DNA from 2 places in the Streptomyces sp. NPDC056452 genome. Region 2 is predicted to be linked to the other one. Evidence: riboswitches for the same ligand, from Rfam matches in the RefSeq annotation. Region 2 holds a riboswitch; the other holds the start of a gene.
What was found. Region 2 has a riboswitch for cobalamin ahead of ACFQ6X_RS21970 (cobalamin biosynthesis protein). Riboswitches for the same ligand answer to the same signal wherever they lie in the genome.
Positions count from the first base shown of each region.

Region 1: another riboswitch for cobalamin. It lies ahead of ACFQ6X_RS16600 (CbtB-domain containing protein); the one in region 2 lies ahead of ACFQ6X_RS21970 (cobalamin biosynthesis protein).

Region 1 covers NZ_JBHTRI010000014.1:141,853-153,655, forward strand. The annotation lists gene ACFQ6X_RS16580 (TetR/AcrR family transcriptional regulator) at 1-604, opposite strand, end outside; gene ACFQ6X_RS16585 (SDR family oxidoreductase) at 714-1,469, opposite strand; gene ACFQ6X_RS16590 (GNAT family N-acetyltransferase) at 1,616-2,146, shown strand; gene ACFQ6X_RS16595 (CbtA family protein) at 2,238-3,014, opposite strand; gene ACFQ6X_RS16600 (CbtB-domain containing protein) at 3,041-3,256, opposite strand; adenosylcobalamin (AdoCbl) riboswitch at 3,301-3,398, opposite strand; gene ACFQ6X_RS16605 (histidine phosphatase family protein) at 3,534-4,127, shown strand; gene ACFQ6X_RS16610 (4'-phosphopantetheinyl transferase) at 4,051-4,761, opposite strand; gene ACFQ6X_RS16615 (metallophosphoesterase family protein) at 4,758-5,663, opposite strand; gene ACFQ6X_RS16620 (subtilase-type protease inhibitor) at 6,106-6,549, shown strand; gene ACFQ6X_RS16625 (DUF5133 domain-containing protein) at 6,906-7,133, shown strand; gene ACFQ6X_RS16630 (hypothetical protein) at 7,398-7,670, opposite strand; gene ACFQ6X_RS16635 (phosphotransferase family protein) at 7,975-8,718, shown strand; gene ACFQ6X_RS16640 (hypothetical protein) at 8,809-8,961, shown strand; gene ACFQ6X_RS16645 (VOC family protein) at 8,971-9,708, shown strand; gene ACFQ6X_RS16650 (AI-2E family transporter) at 9,876-10,985, opposite strand; gene ACFQ6X_RS16655 (glycoside hydrolase family 15 protein) at 11,119-11,803, opposite strand, start outside.
Region 2 covers NZ_JBHTRI010000022.1:46,033-57,835, forward strand. The annotation lists gene ACFQ6X_RS21930 (ABC-F family ATP-binding cassette domain-containing protein) at 349-1,947, opposite strand; gene ACFQ6X_RS21935 (neutral zinc metallopeptidase) at 2,198-3,085, shown strand; gene ACFQ6X_RS21940 (VOC family protein) at 3,183-3,593, shown strand; gene ACFQ6X_RS21945 (hypothetical protein) at 3,624-4,931, opposite strand; gene ACFQ6X_RS21950 (alpha/beta hydrolase) at 5,116-6,246, opposite strand; gene ACFQ6X_RS21955 (class II aldolase/adducin family protein) at 6,315-6,974, opposite strand; gene ACFQ6X_RS21960 (anion permease) at 7,290-8,552, shown strand; gene ACFQ6X_RS21965 (hypothetical protein) at 8,565-8,786, shown strand; cobalamin riboswitch at 8,950-9,077, shown strand; gene ACFQ6X_RS21970 (cobalamin biosynthesis protein) at 9,207-10,154, shown strand; gene ACFQ6X_RS21975 (cobyric acid synthase) at 10,151-11,776, shown strand; gene ACFQ6X_RS21980 (putative cobaltochelatase) at 11,773-11,803, shown strand, end outside.

The DNA of each region.
Region 1 (11,803 bases), on a different contig from region 2:
ATGCCCTCAACCGGACTGCAGCTGAGGGAACTTCGGCCTCCACCGGCTCGGCGACGCGCGCGTCCGGGGTGAAGACGGCGGCGTGCACAGCGTCGCGTACACGCGTGCGCACGCTGTCGTCCGAGAACGTCGCGGGGCGGGATACGAGCATGAGGGCGACACCCGTATTGGCCGACATGATCATCTGGGCGGCCAGTTCAGGAGTGACGCGAAGCTTCCCCTGTTCCGCAGCCCGCTCCAGGTCACGGGTCAGGATCCGGTGGGACTCGAGCGCCGCGGCGGGCGGTGTGCGCATCGCCGGGGAGTTCATCAGCCGGTACAGGTTCGGGTTGCGCAGGGCGAACTCGATGTGGCTGTCCCAGCCGTTGCGGAGGTCCTCGACGGGGTCCGTGGACGCGCCGCGTTCCCGCTTCGTCGCCAGGTACGCGTCGTAGCCGTGGTCGACCACCGCCGACAGCAGCCCTTCCTTGTCCCCGAAGTGCCGGTAGAGAGCCGGTGCGCCGACCTGGGCCGCCTCGCACACGGCCCGGGTGGAGATGTCCCCGTCCGGGGACGCCGCGACGAGCTCGGCGGCCACTTCGAGGATGCGTGCTCGGGTACTCACCGCACGGACGCTATCAAGCGGTGCACGGCCCGGTTCGCGCGCCCGTGCGGGGAACGGCACACCGTCGGGGCCTGTCCGGGAGGGTCGCGGAGGAGGGCCGCCCGGTCCGTCACACGATCCCCCCGTTGGCGCGCAGCACCTGGCCGTTGACCCAGCGGGCGGGGCCGGCGAGGAACGAGACGACCTCCGCGATGTCCTGCGGCGTGCCCAGCCGTTCGAGCGGCGGCTGGGCCGCCATCCGCGTGATGGTCTCCTCATCCTTACCGTCCAGGAAGAGCGCGGTGGCGGTCGGGCCCGGGGCCACGGCGTTGACCGTGATGTCCCGGCCGCGCAGCTCACGGGCGAGGATCAGCGTCATGGCCTCCACCGCTCCCTTGGTGGCGGCGTAGGCGCTGTATCCCGGGAGGGCGAGCGAGAGCACCGAGCTGGAGAAGTTGATGATCGCCCCGCCGTCGCGGAGGCGGCGCGCCGCCTGCTGGTCCACGACGAAGGTGCCGCGGATATTCGTGCGGTGCATCCGGTCCAAGGCGTCCAGGTCGGTGTCGACCAGTGGTGCGAGCGTCATGACTCCCGCGGCATGGACGACCACGTCGATCCCCCCGAAGGCGGCCTCGGCCGCGTCGAAGAGTGCGGCTACGGCCGTCTCGTCGGCGACGTCCGCCTGAAACGCGAATCCCTCGCCACCTGCGGAGATGACAGCCTCTACGGCCGCTTCCGCCTCGGTCTTGTTGCCCGCGTAGTTGACGACGACGGCGAATCCGTCGGCCGCGAGCCGCTCGGCGCTCTCGCGGCCGATGCCTCGCGAGCCCCCGGTGACCAGGGCGACCCTGCGCGGCGCGGTGGTGTGCTGCTGTTGCTCACTCATGACCTGCTCCTGCGATAGAGGGGCCCCGGCCGTCTCCGCGACCCGACACGAACAACGCTAACACCATTACCGTAGCGACGCTACGTACCGTCGCGTACCGAAACTCGCATGCGTCGGCCCCTGTGGAGGTGATACTCCGGCCTGTCATGGACAACCTCATGACGACACGCCTCCTGCTGCACCCGCTGAGCGCGGCCGAAGCCGCATCGGTGGAGGCGGGTGAACCGCCGGCAGGCACGCTCTGGGCACCCGGATACCCCGGGGACGGGGACCGCGGTGTCGCCCGCCGCTTCCTGGAGACCTGCGCGGACGCCGGCAGCCCCCAGCCGTTCGGCGCCTACGAGATCCGCCGCCGCGCGGACGGCCACGTGATAGGTGGCGTGGGCTTTCACGGAAGGCCCGATTCCGACGGCCGGGTGACGATCGGCTACGGCTTGATCCCCTCGGTTCGTGGCCTGGGGTACGCCTCCGAAGCGCTACGGGCCCTTCTGGCCTTCGCGCGTTCCCAGGGGGTCGCGTCCGTGAAGGGCGACGCCGATCTCGACAACACCCGGTCGCACCACGTCATGGCAGCGGCCGGTATGCGGCTGGTCGGCGAGGACGACCGGCTCAAGCACTTCCGTATCGACTGGAGCACGAACCGGGCGGACGTCTGGACCATGACGCCTGACGCCTGAACTTCGGGCTCCGCCCGGAGCCCGTACATGACGGAACCCGCCGGGAATCCCGGCGGGTTCACTTGCCGTAGGCCCCTACGGGGCTCGCGGGTCAGCTCACGGCATCGGCCGGGCGGGGTGCCGTACGGTCACCCGCCGACGACGCGGTACGGGCGGCCGGTACGAGAAGCCGCTCGGTCAGGTAGCCGAAGACGAGACCGAAGGCGGTCCAGAGCGTCGCCTGGACGGCGAGCGTGGACAGCCGGAACTCCCACAGCAGGCTGGCCGGGAAGTCCGTGCCGACCTCGTTGAACGAGGGCAGGAAGGCGTAGGCGAGCCCGATCAGGAGGACATAGCCGGCGCCTGCGGCAGTCGTCGCGTTCCAGTTGCCCAGACGGGGTGCGAGACGTTTGCCGAGGATCACGGCGGCAACGGCCAGCAGCACGCTGAGCGCGACCATCAGGAAGAACATGCCGGTGCGCTGTCCGATGGTGTCGGGGTTGCCGACAGCCGGCGGGTTCGCCGGGTACTTCAGGAACGGCACGACGTACACCGTCAGCAGGGCCCCACCCGCGACGAGTGCGGCCGTGGCCCTCGGGCCGAAGCTGCCGATGCGGCCGAGGGCGTAGCAGAAGACGAGTGCGGCGATGCCGCCGATGGCCACGCCGAATACGAGGACACCGGTGGCGAGCCCGCCGGTTGCCTGCATCGTGCGGCTGACGAGTTCCTCGCCGCCGCCGTGGTCGTGGGTGTGTGACTCTTCCAGCGCGATGGCGGCGTCCACGCGGGACTCACCGAGGAAGTAGGCCACGGCAAGGGCGAGCGCGCCGGCCACGAGGCCGGCGAGCATGCCGCGGACGAGCAGAGCTCTGACCGATACGGAGTTCATGGAACGTTCCCCTGATTCCCGGAGTTTCAGTGGCAGGGGAATCCGAGGAGGTGGCGTCCGTCGTGGACCCACTCGTGCACGGACTCGCCCGCGAAGACCGCGGTGGCGCCCTGCTCGGCTCCGACGAAGTACAGCAGGACGAGCATCAGGATGCCGAAGAAGACGGCCCAGGGGGCAATAGCCTTCAGGGAGATGGGGGTGATCGCGGGTGCGATCGCAGCTGGGGCAGCAGAATGTGCCATGGCAGAACCTCCTGTGGGAACACGCGTCCCTGTCGTGGTGCCTGAGACGAAGGTGCCGGGTCTGACTTTCCCGCAGAACGAGCGGGTACACAGTGGCGCGACCGTGCCGGATTCTCACCGGACTTCCGTTCACACCTCGTCTTGGTTGCCGCGACCATACCGCCTGTTGCTCGGGCGCCGCCACGGTGCAACCGTCCCGGTCACGGCCCGCGGCGCGGGCCGTGTTCCCATGGGGCGCCTACGCATCGGGCAGTTGTTCAAGAAGGGGAGGGCGAGCATGACGGTACGGGTGATGTTGATCTCACCGGCCATGAATGCCGCGTCGAGGGAGGCGCGCTTCGAGGGTGACGCACCGTTGGACGAGGCGGGTCTGCGCAGGGCCGGGGACGCCGCCGGTGACGTACCGGGAGCCGACCGGTACGTGCGCGGTCCATCGGAGCGCTGCCGGCAGACCGCTCAGGCGCTCGGGCTCGACCCTCGTGCCGAACCTGCTCTCCGCGACTGGCACATGGGGCACTGGAGCGGGCAACGGCTGTCTGACGTGAGCGCCGCCGAACCCGACGCCGTGTCCGCCTGGCTGAGCGACCCTTCGGCCGCCCCGCACGGGGGCGAGTCGCTCCTGGACCTGGCTGCCCGGGTGGGCAGTTGGCTGGAGACCCTGGCCGGGGACGGCGATGTGCGGGTCATGGCCGTGGTCGAACCCGCGGTCGTCCGCGCGGCGGTGGTCCAGGCGCTGGATCTGCCGGTACAGGCCTTCTGGCGGCTCGACGTTCCCCCGCTCGCGCTCACCGAGCTCAGCGGACGGTCGGGCCGGTGGAACCTGCGGTGCGGTCGCCCTCCGGAGGCACGTGGGGCAGGGCGATCGCGGTAACCGCGAACCCGTCCTGGACCAGCCACTTTCCCTCGAACGACCCCGGTATCCCGGGCGCCGTACGGTGCAGCTGTGCCGTGAAGGTGCCCCGGTGCCGAATCCCTTCACCCCGGCGGAATTCGACCTCGGCCTCGTCGAAGTCGAGCTCGATGCCGGTGAGCGGGTACCAGGTCTTGAAAACGCTCTCCTTGGCGCTGAAGAGCAGCCGGTCCCAATGGGGGGCCACGCCGCCCGCCACGGGCCCGATCCGCCGCCGCTCCGACGGAAGCGAAATGACCTCCCACACGTCGGCCGGCAGTGCTTCGTCCGGTTCCGCGTCGATGCCGAGTGCGCGCACTTCGGACGCCCGGGCCAGCACCGCGGCTCGGTAGCCCTCGCAGTGCGTCATGCTGCCCACGACGCCCTCGGGCCACAGGGGCGCCCCCCGGTGGCCGCGCAGCACCGGTGTGGGCGGCAGCCCGAGGGCCGCCATGGCTCGTCTCGCGCAGGCGCGCACGGCCGCGAACTCGTGCCGGCGCTTGTCCACGCTGCGAGCGACCAGTTCCGCTTCCTCGGGGTAGAGCGTTCCCGCCGGAGCATCCGCCTCGAAGGTGTCCGCGCAGGCGACGTACTCGGGCACCAGTTGCTCGATCACGCCTCCTCCCCCGGCCCGTCCGGGGGCTGTTCGCCCGTGTAGGGAAGGATCTGACGCAGCAGGCCACGGGGGTGGCCACGTTTGCGCCACTCCCTGGGGTAGCCGATCGAGACCTCCTCGAAGCGCACTCCGTCGAACCAGGTCGTACGGGGGATGTGGAGGTGCCCGTAGACGACGGCGGCGACGTTGAAGCGGCGGTGCCAGTCGGCCGTCAGTTCCGTGCCGCACCACTGGGCGAACTCCGGGTACCACATGACGGATGTGGGTTCGCGCACCAGCGGCCAGTGCCCGGTGATGACGAGAGGGACGTCCGGGTCGTGCGCGGCGAGCCGCTCCTCGGTCTGCGCCACCCGCGCCCGGCACCAGTCGTCCCGGGCGGGGTAGGGGTCGGGGTGGAGCAGGTACTCGTCGGTGCAGACGACGCCGGCCTCGTGCGCCTTGGCCAGGGATTCTTCCTTGGTCATCGTTCCGGGGGCCCTGAAGGTGTAGTCGTACAGCAGGAACACGGGGGCGACGGCCACCGGCCCGTCCGCTCCCTGCCACCGGGGGTACGGGTCCTCCGGTGTCGTCACGCCGAGCTCGCGGCACACCTGGACGAGGTGCTCGTACCGTGCCTGTCCGCGCAGTCGTACGGGATCCTTGTCGACGGTCCACAGTTCGTGGTTGCCGGGGGTCCACACCACGTGGGCGAAGCGGCCCGCCAGCATCTCCAGCGCCTGTGCGACCTCCTCGGCCTGCTCCGCCACGTCGCCCGCGACGATGAGCCAGTCATCGTCGTGCGACGGGTGCAGCTTGTCGGCGATCGGACGGTTGTCGGTGATCCCGAGATGGAGGTCGCTGACGGCGAGAAGCCGGCCCCGCCCCGGCGGCGATTGGCGGGCCGGGTCGCTCAGTTGACTCATTGTTCGAATTTACCGTCCTGCTCGCTCCGCCGGGCCTCTTGTCCTCGGCGCGTCCCCTCCGCGGCACGCCTCCCTCGGCCGCCGTGGAACACCCGGCGAGAGCTCCGACGGACCTCGGCGGTTCGCTCCGAAAGCCGCGACCACAGGTCGCCTCCAGAGCTGCTCAAGCACTGCTTTCCGGCCGAAGCCTGCGGTTTCACGCGAAAACCAGATCGACATCACCGCAGGTCAGGCGGTAGTTCGCGGTTGTACCACTGCAACCTGTCCATATGGCGGACACCCGGCACGAGGCGTTCACACCACGTCCGAGCTGCCCGAACGGCCATTCGGTAGGTCCGTCTCGCGGAGGTTGGGCCGGAAAGAACTGATCGATGTGCACTCACTCCCCGCAGGCGCAAGACTCCCCACCGCAATCACCACTTCACGCAAAGGAGCTTCACGCATGCGTTACAACCTCGGCAGATTCTGCGTAATCGCCACGGTCTCCACACTCGTCCTGTCGGGCACAGCAGCCATGGGCGTCGCGCAGAGCCGGCCCGCTCAGCCGACCAGCCTCTACGCCCCGTCGGCCCTCGTCCTGTCGGTCGGCAAGGGCAGCGCCGACGAGGTCACCGTCCAGCGGGCCGTCACCCTGAGCTGCGCGCCCCGCCCGCAGGGCACGCACCCCGCGCCCGCTGCGGCGTGTTCCGAACTGCGCGCGGTCAACGGTGAGTTCGCCCGGCTGACCACGCCGCGGTCGCCCGGGAAGTGCACGCGCCAGTGGGACCCCGTCGTCCTCGACGTGACCGGTGTGTGGCAGGGCCGCAGCGTCTCCTGGTCGGCCGGCTTCGGCAACGCGTGTGAGATGCAGGCAAGCCTGGGCGAAGGACCGGTCTTCGCCTTCTGATCGAGCCGTGCGCCGCACGTGGTCGAAGGGCCCGGTCGGCGGGGGTGCTGACCGGCTCGGACCTGCGCCATGCGGCCGCCGGCGCTCGCGGCCAACGGAGTCGGCAGGGAACCTGCGCCGCTTCGGCCGGGTGCCGACTCGAGGCAGTTCGGCACCCGGGCTCCCGAAACTCGTTGCCACGACACCGTCGCCGCCGTCCCGACCTGCCGTCGGGGCAGCCTGGGTGCCCCGACGGAAGCGGCCTCCGCACGACCACGGTTCGAATCCGCCCGGGCATTCAGAGGGTGGTCTGGACGTGAGGAACTGGGGTAGGCGGGTCGCCGAATGACTCGTGAGCGAGCGAAAGGGAGACTCCGGTGCTGATGGCCCATCCTGCGGTACTGCGGAACCTTGTCGATCAGTACGACACCCTGCGCATTCTGCGCGCAGAGAACGGTGACGCGGAGGTGCAACGACGCATGGACGACGTCGCCTACACGCTCTGCGTGGCCACGGGCACCCGGGACATCGACGCCGCACTCATCGCCGCACGCCACCAATTGCCGGGCGCGCGCCCTCAGGACGACTCCGTCCTCACCACCTGAGGGAACTGAGCGCAGGAGCCGCTGTCGCCGTTGTCGGGCGGCAGCGGCTCACGTTCAACAGGCCTGCGCTCTGCAGTCGTTGAGCAACGTCGTGTTCCTGTGACCAGGAGCCCAGGTCGTGGCCGTGGTGGCACGACCTGGGCAGGAACCGGCCCGGGCCGGTGCCCGTCAGCCGACGTCCACGTTCGGCACCCGCGTCATCGTTCGCGCGAGCCGCCGCACCCTGGGGCCTCCTGTCCCGTTCTCGCGAACGAGGACCGGACGTCACCCCGTCGACTCGTCCGGGGTCGGGTGTTCCGGGTGAACGCCGGCATTGCGGGCGGCGTTGCGACCCGAGCCGGCCTCGTCGGGGTCGGGCTGTTCGTCGTCGGTCCCGGGGTCCGATTCCGCTTCGGGGCGTTCGGTATTCGGCGGGAGAATCACGTCGAGCGCGTCCTCGCCCTCCTGGACCTGTTGGTCAGGCATATCGGCAGGTACAGGCGGCGGGCTGCCCTCCGCCCCGGTGTAGGCGATCCCCTCGGGCCTGCGGTCGGTCATGTCACTGCTCCTGTCGGTGCAGGCCCATTCTCGTGCGTGTGGGCCGGTGTCGCACCTCGCGTACCCCTTGCATCCCGGACGACGCGTCCCCGTCGTCACCGGCTCCCCGGCCGACCGACTCCGGACCGGCACGACCCGCCCGGAACAGGCCGGGAGGCTTCGTGGCCAAGGACTCCTCACAGGGCTCGACCGGATCGGAGGACGGTGTCGTGCACGAGGCCGCCGGGTGGAGGGACGTGGTCAGCCGCTCACCGCGCGACAAACCCGGTGACGTCGGCGATCACCCCCGGGATACTGGTCGCCCATGGATGAGGTCGAAGTCGTCGTCGCCCATTCCGAGCGCGCGACTCTGCGCGTCGGCGACGTGTTCTTGAAGGTGGACCCCGATCAGGCGCGCATCGACGTCGAGGTCCGGGCGATGTCCCTCGCGCCGGTCCCGACCCCGGCGGTCCTGTGGCACAAGCCGCCCGTGCTCGCCGTCGCCGCACTCCCGGGGACGACGCTCGGGAGCCTCGGCGGGCCGTCGACCGGGTCGCGGGCGGCGTGGGCCGCGGCGGGTGCCGCCATCCGGAAGTTGCACGACGCGCCGTTGCCGCCCTGGCCCGGCCGGGGAAAGGGTCTCGACGAGCTGGCGGCGGAACTCGACGACGAGTGCGAGTTGCTCGTGACGAACGGCGTCCTGCCCTCCGCCGTGGTCACCCGCAACCGCCAGGTCGCCGAGGCCGCGCTCCGGCCGTGGACTCCGGCGTTCACGCACGGCGACCTGCAGATCGCGCACGTCTTCGTCGAGGGCGACGAGGTCACAGGCATCATCGACTGGTCCGAGGCGGGCCAGGGTGATGCCCTGTACGACCTCGCGACCTTCACGCTCGGACACGAGGAGCACCTCGACGACGTCATCGCCGGCTACGGCACCGACATCGACCTCGAAGTGATCCACGCGTGGTGGTCGTTGCGCAGTCTGCTGGCGGTTCGCTGGCTGATCGAGCACGGCTTCGACCCCTCCGCGCCGGGCTGTGAGATCGACGTGCTGAGATCCCGTATGTGAGGCTGCGCGGGCCCGACTGCTACGTGGGCGTTCTGACGCATCGAGCAGGCCGTCCCCCGGGATGATCGCCCGCCGTCAGGGGTGCGGGGCTTGAGCAGCATCCGAATGAGTTCGGGCTCCGTGCCACTGGCCCCGGCGTGGTCGGGTCTCGCCTTCGTTCACAAGGGCGCCCACAGTCTCGACGAGGGCGACCATGGCCAGTACCGGGGCGAGCACATGCCTGATGGCGGCGGCAGCTTCTAGGATCTCCGCATGGCGACGAGACTCGTGCAGATCAATATGAAGGCCCAGGACGACTCCGTGCTCGGCCGGTTCTGGGCGGCGGCACTCGGTTGGGGTGTCGACAGCGAGGGGCCCGGCGTCACCAACCTCGAACCGGTGGGTTTCGACTACCCCGACCCCGTGGCCGTCTGCATCGACATCGTCGCCCGCCCGGAAGTCAAGACGGTGAAGAACCGGGTGCATCTCGATCTGGCCACCACCTCGACCGCGCATCAGGCGGAGTTGGTCGCGCGCTTGAAGGATCTCGGCGCGAGGCTCGCCGACGTGGGCCAGGGCGACGTCCCCTGGACGGTCATGGCCGACCCGGAGGGCAACGAGTTCTGTGTCCTGGAGCCCCGCCCGATCTACCAGGACACCGGGCCGATCGCCGCGGTGGTCGTCGACTGCACCGACCCACGAGGGATGGCCCGGTTCTGGGGCCAGGCGATGGACTGGACGCTGCACGAGGTCGCCGACGACCACGCGACCATGCGATCCGCCAAAGGCGTCGGCCCCTACCTGGAGTTCCTCCGCACCCCCGACTCCAAGAGTGTGTGGAACCGCGTCCACCTCGACGTCTGCCCCTACCCCGGTGACGACCTGGAAGCAGAAGAAGCCCGACTGCGCGCCCTGGGCGCCACCGACCCTGGTGTCGACCGGTCCGCAATCTCCTGGACGGTTCTGGCCGACCCGGAAGGCAACGAGTTCTGCCTCCTCACTCCTCGCTGAACCTGAGCGGCTCCGGCCGCTTTCGGGTCAGCGGCGAAGACCGCGTGCCGTCGGCGCATGCCGTCGGAGACAGGGGTGGTGCCCCCAGTGATCGATGCGTGATCGATGCGCGCCCACAACTCGTCGTCGATCTCCCACGGCCCGGCAGCGGTCTTCCGTGAGGAGTCCTAAGAGCCGACGCCACTCGGTGACACCTGGGGTTCGGGCTCCTCCTGCGGAACGCTGAGCTGCTCGCGCAGGTAGTTCCAGACCACCGCGATCAGTGCGGCGGCGGGTACGGCGAGCAGGCTGCCCACGATGCCGGCGAGGCTGCCGCCCAATGTCACCGCCAGCAGGATCACCGCAGCGTGCAGGCCGAGTCCGCGACTCTGGATCATGGGCTGGAACACGTTGCCCTCGAGCTGTTGCACCACGACGATGATCGCCAGCACGATCAGCGCGTCGGTCAGCCCGTTCGACACCAAGGCGATGAGAACGGCGACGAAGCCGGCGAACAGGGCGCCCACGATGGGTACGAATGCGGAGACGAAGGTCAGCACCGCGAGGGGGAGCACCAGCGGTACGCCCACAATCCACAGGCCGATGCCGATGAGGACCGCGTCGAGCAGGCCGACGTACGCCTGGGACCGCACGAACTCACCCAGAGTCCGCCAACCACGCGCCGCCACTGTCGGGACATCGGTGGCGAGCCGACCGGGCAGCTGGCGGGCGAGCCAGGGCAGGAACCGCGGGCCGTCCTTGAGCATGAAGAACATCAGGAAGACCGCCAGGACGGCAGTGACCACACCATTGACCACCGTGCTCACGCCGGTGACGACGGTGGTGACCATGCTGCCGATGCTGTCCTGGATGCGGGCAGCCGCAGTGTCGAAGGCGCCGGCGATCTGGTCGTCACCGATGTTGAGCGGCGGCCCGGAGGCCCACTCGCGCAGTTTCTGGATGCCTTCGACCACGCCGTCGGCCAGCTCGCCGGACTGGGAGGCCACGGGCACCGCGATCAGCGCGGCGACCCCGGCAGCGACCAGGAGGAACAGCACGGTCACCACGGATGCGGCGAGGGCCGGGGGCCACCCACGTCGGCGCAGGTAATGCGCTGTGGGCCAGGTCAGGGTGGTGAGCAACAGGGCGACTATGAGCGGCCAGATGACCGACCACATGCGGCCCAGCATCCATACCGCCACCGCGGTCATGACGAGGACGAGGAGCAACTCGCCCGATACCCGCGCCGAGACGCGGAGCGCGGCGCGGGACTTGGTTGAGCTCAACATGACAGACATGCGAGTCACCCTATGGGCCACCGGCCCCGCTCCGGATCAATCGCTCCCGCCAGGAGCCCGATCGTCGCTGGACGTTGATCAAGGGCGTACGCCGGGTGAGGCTCGCTCCAGTTCGCTCGCGGCTGTCGGGAAGCTACGCCCCGCCCCCACGCCCGGCATTGAGCCTCGCGTCCAGGGTGATCGCCGCGTCGATCAGGGCCAGGTGCGTGAAGGCCTGCGGGAAGTTGCCCAACTGCCGCCCTGTCAGGCCGATCTCCTCGGAGTACAGGCCCAGGTGGTTGGCATAGGTGAGCATCTTCTCGAGCACCAGCCTGGCCTGGTCGGTGCGTCCCGCCCGTGCCAGGGCGTCGACGTACATGAACGTGCACAGGGAGAAGGTTCCTTCGGAGCCGCGCAACCCGTCAGGCGACGCCTCGGGGTTGTAGCGGTAGACCAGGCTGTCGCTGACCAGCTCGTTCTCCATCGCGTCCAGCGTGGACTTCCACATCGGATCGTCCGGCGTGATGAAGCCGACCGTCGGCATGCGCAGCAGCGACGAGTCGAGCACGTTGTCGCCGTAGTGCTGCACGAAGGCCTGCTTCTTCGGGTCCCATCCGCGGCTGAGCACCTGCGCGTAGATCTCGTCACGCGCGTCCACCCAGCGGCCGCGGGCAGCGGGACGGCCGTCGTCGGTGGCGATCCGGACGGCCCTGTCGAAGGCCACCCAGGACATCACGCGTCCGTAGGTGAAGTCCTTCTGACCGCCACGGGTCTCCCACAGCCCTTCGCCGGGCTGGTCCCAGTGGTCGACCAGCCAGTCGAGGAGGGTGTGCAGCGCG
Region 2 (11,803 bases):
GTGCGCTCTGGACTCTCATGATCACCCCTCCTGGGCTTCCTGGCCACCCATTCGGCAAGGTCCGTCCGACAGGTTTCCGGGTCCTGGAGCGGGGAGACACAAGTGGAATCCAGCATTCCGAGGGGTTGTGGAGGCCCACGGGGCGGCTGTCCGGAAGAACGGCCAGGTCAGGGCCGTACGGGGTGAGTCGCCCCAAATGGGTGCCCCTGGCAGGCATCTGCCGGACGCCGCGCCGGGGTACGAGACCCGCTCACCCAGATGATGGATCACACGTAGGCCGAATGATCCAGACGCAGTGGATCGCCGGAATCGCGGCGGGACCGGGCCTGGACGACCGGTCCCCCGGGATCAGGCCAGGGCGACCAGGTCGCGGTAGTCCGCACCCCAGAGGTCCTCGACCCCGTCGGGCAGCAGGATGATCCGCTCCGGCTGGAGCGCCTCGACGGCGCCCTCGTCGTGGGTGACGAGCACGACGGCGCCCTTGTACGTGCGCAGCGCGCCGAGGATCTCCTCGCGGCTGGCCGGGTCGAGGTTGTTCGTCGGCTCGTCGAGGAGCAGCACGTTGGCGGAGGAGACGACGAGGGTCGCCAGGGCGAGCCGGGTCTTCTCACCGCCGGAGAGCACTCCCGCGGGCTTGTCGACGTCGTCGCCCGAGAAGAGGAAGGAGCCGAGCGTCTTGCGGACCGCGACGAGGTCGAGGTCGGGCGCCGCGGAGCGCATGTTCTCCAGGACGGTGCGGTCCGGGTCGAGGGTCTCGTGCTCCTGGGCGTAGTAGCCGAGCTTGAGCCCGTGCCCCTCGATGATGTCGCCGGTGTCGGGCTTCTCGGCACCGCCGAGGAGGCGCAGCAGCGTGGTCTTGCCCGCACCGTTGAGGCCGAGGATGACGACGCGGGAGCCCTTGTCGATGGCGAGGTCGACGTCGGTGAAGATCTCGAGCGACCCGTACGACTTGGAGAGGCCTTCCGCCATCAGCGGGGTCTTGCCGCAGGGCGAGGGGTCGGGGAAGCGCAGCTTGGCGACCTTGTCGGAGACCCGGACGGCCTCCAGACCCGAGAGCAGCCGGTCGGCGCGCTTGGCCATGTTCTGCGCGGCGACGGTCTTGGTGGCCTTGGCGCGCATCTTGTCGGCCTGCGCGTTGAGTGTCGCGGCCTTCTTCTCAGCGTTCTGGCGCTCGCGCTTGCGGCGCTTCTCGTCCGCCTCGCGCTGCTGCTGGTAGAGCTTCCAGCCCATGTTGTAGACGTCGATCTGCGCGCGGTTGGCGTCGAGGTAGAAGACCTTGTTGACCACCGTCTCGACGAGCTCGACATCGTGGGAGATCACGATGAAGCCGCCGCGGTAGGTCTTGAGGTAGTCGCGCAGCCAGACGATCGAGTCCGCGTCCAGGTGGTTGGTGGGCTCGTCGAGGAGCAGGGTGTCGGCGTCCGAGAACAGGATGCGGGCGAGCTCGACACGGCGGCGCTGACCACCGGAGAGCGTGTGCAGGGGCTGGCCGAGCACCCGGTCGGGCAGGCTGAGCGCGGCGGCGATGGTGGCGGCCTCGGCCTCGGCGGCGTATCCGCCCTTGGTGAGGAACTCCGTCTCCAGGCGCTCGTACTTCTTCATCGCCTTCTCGCGGGTGGCACCCTGGCCGTTCGCCATCCGCTCCTCGTTCTCCCGCATCTTGCGCAGGATCTCGTCGAGTCCGCGGGCGGAGAGGATGCGGTCGCGGGCCAGGACCTCGAGGTCGCCGGTGCGCGGGTCCTGCGGGAGGTAGCCGACCTCGCCCGAGCGCGTGATGGTGCCGCCGGCCGGGGTTCCCTCACCGGCGAGGCACTTGGTGAGGGTCGTCTTGCCCGCTCCGTTACGGCCGACCAGACCGATGCGGTCGCCCTTGGCGATGCGGAAGGAGGCGGACTCGATGAGGATGCGGGCGCCGGCGCGCAGCTCGATGCCGGAAGCGGTGATCACGGAAAAACTCCAGGGCGGTATGGACGGCGGAGGGACGGTAACGGACTCACGACTCGACGCCGTCTAATGCACAAGGAGAATTGCCATGGAGCTCATTCTACTGGCGGTGTCCACCTGGTTTTCCGCGTGCTTCCGGCCTGACACCCTCTGACCACGGCGCGTCACATAAAAGGGCATCCCCTGCCGAACTGTCCGATACTCGGCGCAGGACGGCAAGGGTGCCGTGCCGGAGCAGAGGGTGGTGCGCCCCATGCAGTTCGACGACGACGCCGACCTGGACACATCCGAGGTCCAGGATGTGCGCGGCAGCCGGATCCCGGGCGGCAGGGCCACCATGGGCGGCGGCATCGTCGGCATCATCGCGCTGGTCCTGGGGCTCTTCTTCGGCGTCGGCCCGGACCAGCTCGGACTCTCCTCGGGCGACCCCGACACGACCGCGACCGCGTCGTCCGCCGCCCAGGTCCAGCAGAGCTGCCTGACGGGCGAGGACGCGAACACCAGGGACGACTGCCGGACCGTGGCGGTGGTCAACAGCGTGCAGGACTACTGGCGCCAGGAGTTCACCCGGAGCGGCGAGACGTACACGCCGGCGCGGACCGTCCTGTTCAGCGACCGGATCGGCACCGCGTGCGGGTCGGCCACCTCGGCGGTCGGGCCGTTCTACTGCCCGGGTGACCGGCAGGTCTATCTGGACCTGGGGTTCTTCGACGAACTGCGCACGACGTTCGGATCGAGCGGCGGGCCGTTCGCCGAGGCGTACGTCGTCGCCCACGAGTACGGCCACCACGTACAGAACCAGCTGGGCACGCTGGCCAGGGCGCAGGACGGGCGGCAGGGCGCCGACAGCAATTCCGTGAAGGTGGAGCTGCAGGCGGACTGCTACGCCGGGGTGTGGGCGAACCACGCGACCACCACGCCCGCCGAGTCGGGGCGCCCCCTGATCACCGAGCTGACGGAGGCGGACATCCGGGACGGCCTGGACGCCGCGGCGGCGGTCGGCGACGACCGGATCCAGGAGAGGTTCCAGGGGAGCGTGAACCCGGAGTCGTGGACACACGGCTCGTCGGAGCAGCGCCGGCAGTGGTTCACCACCGGATTCCGCACCGGGGACCCGAGCCGCTGCAACACCTTCCGCTGAACCGCCGCCCTGCGGGGGCGCACTGTCGGTGCCCGGTGGAAGACTGAGACGCAGATCACAGCGAACCGGTGGGAACGGCTGGAAGAGGGTGAGCGCGATGGCAGGCGCCGGCGGTGTACCGACGATCTATCCGACGGTTCTGTACGACGACGCGAAGGCCGCGATCAGGACGCTGACCGGGGCCCTGGGTTTCACGGAGGAGGCGGTGTACGAGGGAAAGGACGGCAGCGTCCTGCATGCCGAGCTGTCCTGCGGCAACGGCAGGGTGATGCTCGGCTCCAAGGGGGGCGAGGGCGTGTTTGCCAAGGCGATGGCGGGGGCGGGACCCGCGGGGGTGTACGTCGTCGTGGACGAGGTGGACGAGCACCACGCGCGGGCCGTGGAGCACGGCGTGGAGATCCTGATGCCGCCCACCGACCAGGACTACGGCTCGCGTGACTACATGGCGCGGGACGCGGAGGGCAACGTCTGGAGCTTCGGGACGTACGCCCCGGGGTCGGCGGGCTGACCGCCACCCCCGGGGTTTCGCGCTCCGTGCTCAGGCGCCGCCGGTGTGCACCTGGAACGCCGCCCGGCGCACGGCCTTGGCGAGGGCCGGGTCGGGGTGGGCGGCGGCCAGGGCGACCAGCACCTGCACGGTGCGCGGGTGTCCGACCGCCCGGACCTCGTCGAGCAGGGCCGGGACCGTGCCCTGGACGGCGGAGTCGAGATGGCGGACCAGCAGGCCGGTCTCGCCGTGATCCGCGACCGCCGCCGCGGTGTCGATCCAGAGCCAGGTGGCTTCCTCGCGGCTGAGGACGTCCTGGGCGTCGTCGGGGTCGGCGCCCTCGTACTCGGCGAGCCAGAGCAGGGCGTACGGACGCAGCGGTGGTTCGCTGACGACGGTGCGCACCACGGGCTCCGCGGGAGCACCGACGACACGCAGCGCCTCGAAGGCGAGACCGCGCAGCAGGGCGTCCTCGCCGCGGGCGACGGCGAGCAGTTCGGTCACCGCGCTGCCGACGGTCCGGGCGGCGAGCCAGGCCCGGTACTCGACGCGGGCAGGCCCGGGGGTGAGCCGGGCGCAGCCGAGCAGCATGTCGGCAGCGGACTGCTCGATGTTTCCGGCCGGGCTCTGGGCGGCGACACAGATCTGTTCGAGCTTGACCCAGACCGCCCAGTTGCCGAGAGGGGTGAGCGTGGCCTGTCCGGCTCCGAGCGTCAGCGCGCCGACGGCGGCGAGGCCTTCGAGGGCCCAGTCGAGCAGGAGCGCGTTCAGGTCCTCGGGCTGCCCGGTCGCGGGGCTGCCGGGTGCGGGCTGCTGCGGCGGCCCGTAGGGCACCTCGCACCGCTCCTCGTGGAGTTCCGCGACGCGCTGGCCGAGGAGGTCGAGGAGGGCGGGCACGGTGACGGGGCCGGCGGAGAGCTGCAGGAGCGAGAGCACCTGGGGCACCGCCTCGACGGCTTCGGCGACCGCGGTGGCCTCGATGCCTTCGGGTGCGGCGTGGACGAGCGACCAGGCGTCGAAGAGCGCCACCCAGCCGCGGAGCACGGCGGAGTCGTCCCGGTCCCAGGCGCGCAGCCTCCAGCCGGGGCGCGCGGTGTCGCCGTGGAGTTCGATCAGCCCGGCCAGCCTGGCCCGGTCCCAGCCGGTCTGTATCTGGGCGGGCGACAGTTCCAGCGCCGCCGCGGCCCGTTCCAGGGCCTGGGTGGCGAGCGGGGCCGCCCCCGGGCTCGCGCCGTCGGCGGCCCAGTGGGCGATCCGAACGGCGTGGGCGAGCACGGCCCTGGCCTGGCGCGCCAGTTCCGCAGGAGGCGGTGTGCCCTCGGGTGGGCGGGGGGCCGGCCTGGTGCGCCGGGTGGTCACGGCCTTGCGGGCGGTGGCAAGGGGTCGCGGGCGGACAAGTCGCAGCCTGGAGTCGCGCGGGGTACGGGACGTCACGGGAGCAGTCTTGCCTCTGACGGCCCGAAAGCCCAAACGGAAGCCGGATCCCATGGCTACGGGAAGGTTTCGGACCCGGTCACCAACCGGGCCGATCCACCCCATCAGCTCACATCAGGGGCGTGAGGAAGCGCCTGAGGGCCTCTTCGTAGCGTGCCGGATCGGCATTCCACATCGCCGCATGCGGAGCCTGCGTCACGGGGTGCAGGGTGACCAGGTCGGGACGCAGTGCGGCCAGTTCCCGGGACGGCTGCCAGGGCGCCAGCGTGTCGTCGGGGCCGTGGAAGATCAGCGTGGGGGCGTGCAGCGCGATCGGTACGGAGGTCTCCAGGAGCGGGGCGCCGCGCAGTCCGGTCTGGCCCTGGGCGGCCCGGACGGCAAGGGGCAGGAGTGCGGCGGGGATGCCGTGGGCAGCGGCCAGGGCGCGGAGGGTGACCTTCCAGTCCAGGACCGGGGAGTCCAGGACGAGACCGCTGATGCGGTCGCGGAGCGCGGAGTTGACGGCGGCGTGCAGGGCCATCGTGGCGCCGGTGGACCAGCCGTGGACGACGACGCGCTCGGCCCCGTAGCGCACGGCGTGCCGGATGGCAGCGTCGAGGTCGCGCCACTCGGACTCGCCGAGGTGGCCGAGCCCGTCCGGCGAGCGGGGTGCGCCGGCGTCACCGCGGTAGGCGAGGTCGAGCACCGGGAACTGCTGCTCCTGCAGGAATCCCGTCACGTTCAGGGGGTGTTCGCGGGTGGTGCCGAGGCCGTGCACGGTGATGACCCAGGTGTCGCGTGCGCCGGGGAGGAACCAGGCGGGCAGGGCGCCCAGCTCGCCGGGGACCTCGACCTCCTTGTACGCGAGGCCGAGTGCGCCGAGCGGGTCGCCGCTGTGGAGCACGGGGGTGAGGCGGACCTTGGCGCCCGGTTCCAGGCTGCCCCGGGTGACGCGTTCCAGCCTGCGCACGACGGTGTCGGCGGAGTCGTGCGGTGCCTGCTCGACGACCGGGCCGACGATCGCGTGGACGTCGCGGCCCACCAGTCCGTACGTGCCGGGGCGCAGCGCGGCGAAGGAGCGGGTCAGGGTGACCTGCCCGGGCGCGGTGGCGTGCACCGTGAGTCTGCGGTCTCCGGGGAAGGGGCGTGGCGACGGGGCCCCGAGGGCGGCGTCGCTGGCGTACCGGCCGGCCGCGACCGCTGCCGCTCCGACGCCGAGGATCGTGGAGACGGCTGCTGCCGTCGCTGTTGCCGGGCGCACGGCTCCAGTGTCCTGGGCTACGGCGCGGGCTGCCAGTGGGACGGGGCCGTACGGTGCCGGCCCCGGGCTCAGCCGGGCTGGCCGTACCCCTTCAGGGCGTCCTGTACGTCGCTCAGCTGGGCGCGCGAGAGCAGGGACGGGTGGCGGCCGGGCACGGAGCTCGCGGTGAGCCAGAGCCTGCACATCCATTCGAGCTGGGCGGTGCGGTCGTAGGCCTCGTCGAGGGTGTCGCCGTAGGTGACCGTTCCGTGGTTCTGCAGCAGGCAGCCGGTGCGGTCGCGCAGGGCGGTGAGCATGTTCCCGGCAAGCTCCCGCGTCCCGTACCGGGCGTAGGCGGCGGTACGGACGGGGCCGCCGAGCATGGCGGCGGCGTAGTGCACCAGCGGGACCTCGTCGACGAGGGTGGAGACGGCCGTGGCGTGCACCGCGTGCGTGTGGACGACGGCGGCGGCGTCGCTGTTGCCGTAGACGGCCAGGTGGAGGGGGAGCTCGCTGGTCGGGGTCATGGTCCCGAGGACCTGGCGCCCTTCGAGGTCGACGCCGACCGCGTCCCCGGGGCCCAGCCGGTCGTAGGGCACTCCGCTGGGGGTGACCAGGACGATTTCGCCGACCCGTGCCGACACGTTGCCCGAGGTGCCGACGACGAGTCCGTCCGCGGCCGTCCTGCGGGCCGTCGCGACGACGCCGTCCCATGCCCGCTCGATCGCGTCCCGGTCCTGATCATTCATGCGGCGATCCTAGGGGCCTGCGTCCGGATCACGCCGGGTCCGCGGGGTCCCGCCAGGACCTGTCGGGCGAAGCCGTCGCGAAGCACGTGACCGATGTCTCTCCAATGGGGCAAATGCGGCAGACCAGATGCGGTGCGGAACCCGGCGAAGGCCGGTTCCCGCACCGCCGCGGGCCGGTGCAACCGCCCTCGGCGCACACAAGCGGAATGCCTGTTCGCGCTTGGAGTCACCGCACCGCCCTGCCCAGTTCATCTTCCGTTCACCCAGGTTGCTTACGTTCCTACAGCCACTGACGTCGAACGATTGCCTGGGTAAATGGAACACATCACGCTGCTGCTCGCGATCGTGATCGTGACAGCTCTCGTGTTCGATTTCACGAACGGTTTCCACGACACCGCCAACGCGATGGCCACCACCATCTCGACCGGCGCCCTCAAGCCCAAGACAGCGGTGGCCATGTCCGCCGTTCTCAACCTCGTCGGCGCGTTCCTGTCGGTGGAGGTCGCCAAGACGATCTCCGGCGGGATCATCAACGAGAACGGCCTCAGAACCGAGGTCATCTTCGCGGCGCTCGTCGGCGCCATCCTGTGGAATCTCCTGACCTGGCTGGTGGGTCTGCCCTCCAGTTCCTCCCACGCACTCTTCGGCGGCCTCATCGGCGCCGCGGTGATGTCGGCCGGCTGGTCCTCGATCAACGGCGGCACCGTCGTCACGAAGGTCCTCCTGCCCGCGATCGCGGCCCCCCTCGTCGCCGGCCTGGCCGCGCTGCTGGCCACGAAGCTGACGTACCGCCTCAACCGGAAGGTCACCGACGAGGCGCAGCTGAAGTCGACCGCCAAGGGCTACCGGGCCGGACAGATCGCCTCGGCGGGTCTCGTCTCGCTCGCCCACGGCACCAACGACGCCCAGAAGACGATGGGCATCATCACCCTGGCCCTGGTCACCGGTGGCGTGCTCGCCCCCGGCTCCAACCCGCCGGTCTGGGTCATCGCCTCCGCCGGTATCGCGATCGCGATGGGCACCTACCTCGGCGGCTGGCGCATCATCCGCACCATGGGCAGCGGCCTCACCGAGCTCAAGCCGCCGCAGGGCTTCGCCGCCCAGACCAGTGCGGCCACGGTCATCCTGGCCTCCTCGCACCTCGGCTTCTCCCTCTCCACCACCCAGTCCTGCTCCGGCGCCGTGATGGGCGCCGGTCTCGGACGCAAGGGGGGCGTGGTCCGCTGGTCCACCGCCACCCGCATGTTCATCGCCTGGGGCCTGACCCTGCCGGCCGCCGGTCTGGTCGGCGCGGGCGCGGAGTTCCTCACCAAGCAGGGCCCCTGGGGTGTCGGCGTGGTCGCCGTGCTCCTCGTCGCGGGCTCCGCTGCCATCTGGCTGCTGTCGCGCCGCAAGCCGGTCGACCACACCAACGTCAACGCGACGGACGCCGAGCCCGCGGGCGTCGTCACCACCGCCATCGCGGCCGTCAGCCCGCCGCCCGTCGGCTCCGGCGTCCCGGACCTCAAGACCACCATCCCGGCCCCGGCCCCGACGGCCGGATCCCCGGCCGACCCGGCCCGACCGGCCACGGTGTAAGGACAGATCCGTATGAACATCGACTGGGCAGCTCTCGCCTCCGTCTTCGGCGTCAGCCTCGTGGTCACCGTCGCACTGGTCGGCCTCTTCACCCTCGGCATCATCGGCCTCTCCAAGCAGGCATCGGCGGTGCAGTCCGGAGGGTCTCTCACGCTGGCGCGCACCGGCGCGTACGCCTGCTTCGGGCTGTGCGCGGCGGCGGTCGCCTACGGGATCTATCTGATCGTCGTCTGACCACCCCGGCGCCGAGCCGCCGTCTCCTCCCGTCGGGCCGGACACACCACGTGTGTGTCCGGCCCGATGTGCGTCTGCGCACACTGCACTCCCGCAGGTCAACGGCAGGTTGACGGGCGTTCACGGGGCGTGGTGGACTGCCGGTGCCATTTACGGCGACAGGAGAGGAAGCCGGTGCGAATCCGGCGCGGTCCCGCCACTGTCACCGGGGAGCAGGCCCCCACACGGAAGTCACGGTCCGGCACGGACTGGAAGGCCGGGGGAACTGCGGATCCGGAAGCCAGGAGACTCTCGTCGCCGGTCACGTCGAACCAGGGCGCGGACCCTGAGTTAAGGACATCTGCCATGCCTGGCTGCCGTGCGTCGGTCCCTGTGTCACCCGCTCCGAAGGTCGTTCGAGGCACGACGGCCGGCTGAACCGTGCGAGCCGACCGCATCTTCGCGTACGGCGCCACCGCCGGATTGATCGGCGACCTGCTGCTCGGTGACCCCCGGCGGGGCCACCCCGTCGCCGCCTTCGGGCAGGCCGCGGCAGGCGTCGAGAGCCGGCTGTGGCGCGATCACCGCGGCTGGGGCGCCCTGCACGCGCTGGTCTGCGCCGGGGGCGCCGCCGGTGCCGCCGCGCTGGCCGCTCGTGCCGTACGGAACCGTCCCGCCGCGGCCGTGGCGCTGACCGCCGCCGCCACCTGGTCCGTCGTCGGCGGTACGTCGCTGGGGCGGGAGGCCCGCGCCATCGGCGGCGCGCTCGCCGCCGGTGACATCGAGGTGGCCCGCGAGCGGCTGCCGCACCTCTGCGGACGTGACCCCCAGGCCCTCGACGGACCCCAGATCGCCCGCGCGGTGGTGGAGTCGGTCGCCGAGAACACCTCCGACGCCGTCGTCGGCGCCCTGGTGTGGGGCGCCATCGGCGGTGTCCCGGGCCTCGTCGGGTTCCGGGCCGTCAACACCCTCGACGCCATGGTCGGCCACAGGTCGCCGCGCCACCGGCGCTACGGCTGGGCCTCGGCCCGTCTCGACGACCTCGCCGGCTGGCCCGGTGCCCGCCTCACCGCCGTGCTCGCCGTGGCCGCCGGCGGCCGTCCGCGCGAGGCCGTGCGGGCCTGGCGGGCCGACGCGGGAAAGCACCCGAGCCCCAACGCGGGCCCGGTGGAGGCCTCGTTCGCGGGTGCGCTCGGCGTGCGCCTCGGCGGGACCCTCGCGTACGGCGGGCGGGTCGAGCACCGGCCCGTGCTCAACGGGGCGACCGGCCGGGACGTGCACGTAGCGGATATCGAACGCGCGGTGCGGCTTTCGCGCCGTGTGAGTGTGCTGGCCCTCGGCGTGTGTGCGGCCGCGCGGCTGGCCTCGGGAAGGAGAGGCCGGGCATGAACGGCGGACAGGGCGGCGGGCTGCTGGTCGCGGGGACGACCTCGGACGCGGGCAAGAGCGTCGTCACGGCGGGTATCTGCCGGTGGCTGGTGCGCCGGGGGGTGAAGGTCGCGCCGTTCAAGGCGCAGAACATGTCGCTGAACTCGTTCGTGACCCGCGAGGGTGCGGAGATCGGCCGGGCCCAGGCGATGCAGGCGCAGGCCGCCCGGGTGGAGCCGAGCGTGCTCATGAATCCGGTGCTGCTCAAGCCCGGCGGTGACCGCTCCAGTCAGGTCGTCCTGATGGGGAAGCCGGTCGGCGAGATGAGCGCGCGCGGCTACCACGGCGGGCGCCAGGAATCGCTGCTGGGGACGGTCGTGGACTGTCTGGAGCAGCTCCGGGGCACGTATGACGCCGTGATCTGCGAGGGGGCGGGCAGTCCGGCCGAGATCAATCTGCGGCGCACGGACATCGTGAACATGGGCATCGCGCGTGCCGCCCGCTTCCCGGTGCTGGTCGTCGGGGACATCGACCGGGGCGGGGTGTTCGCCTCGTTCTTCGGTACGACGGCGCTGCTGAGCGCCGAGGACCAGTCGCTGGTCGCCGGGTACCTCGTCAACAAGTTCCGCGGCGATGTGTCGCTGCTGGAGCCCGGCCTGGACATGCTGTACGAGCTCACCGGGCGCCGTACGTACGGGGTGCTGCCGTTCGCCCACGGCCTCGGCATCGACGAGGAGGACGGGCTGCGGGTGTCGATGCGCGGCGCCGTGCGGGAGTCGGTCGTCGCGCCGCCCCACGGGCAGGACGTCCTGAGGGTCGCGGTGTGCGCCGTGCCGCTGATGTCGAACTTCACCGATGTGGACGCGCTGGCGGCCGAGCCGGGCGTGGTGGTGCGGTTCGTGGACCGGGCCGAGGAGCTCGCCGACGCGGACCTGGTGATCGTGCCCGGTACGCGCGGCACGGTGAAGGCGCTGGCGTGGCTGCGCGAGCGGGGGCTGGCCGACGCGCTGCTGCGGCGGGCCGCCGAGGGGCTTCCGGTGCTGGGGATCTGCGGCGGGTTCCAGGTGCTCGGTGAGTCCATCGAGGACGAGGTGGAGTCGCGGGCGGGGCTGGTCGACGGGCTGGGGCTGCTGCCGGTGCGGATCCGGTTCGGCCGGGAGAAGGTGCTGGGCCGGCCTGTCGGGTCGGCGCTCGGAGAGCCCGTGGAGGGGTACGAGATCCATCACGGGGTCGCCGAGGTGCGCGGCGGCGAGCCGTTCCTGGACGGGTGCCGGGTGGGCGCCGTGTGGGGGACGCACTGGCACGGGTCGCTGGAGAGCGATGCGTTCAGGCGGCGGTTCCTGGCGGAGGTGGCGCGGGCGGCCGGACGGCGGTTCGTGGCGGCTCCGGACACGAGTTTCGCGGAGCTGCGGGAGGAGCAGCTGGACCGGCTGGGGGATCTGATCGAGGAGCACGCGGACACGGATGCGCTGTGGCGGCTGATCGAGGAGGGGTCGCCGGCGGGGCTGCCGTTCGTGCCGCCCGGGGCGCCGCGGGGGGCTGGGGCTTCTGTCCCTTCCCCAGGCCGGGGCTCCGCCCCGGACGCGCAGCGAACGCCTGATGTGGCTGGACCCATTGTGCATGTGACAGAGGAGGCACCGTGAGTACCCCGTATCCCTTCACCGCCATCG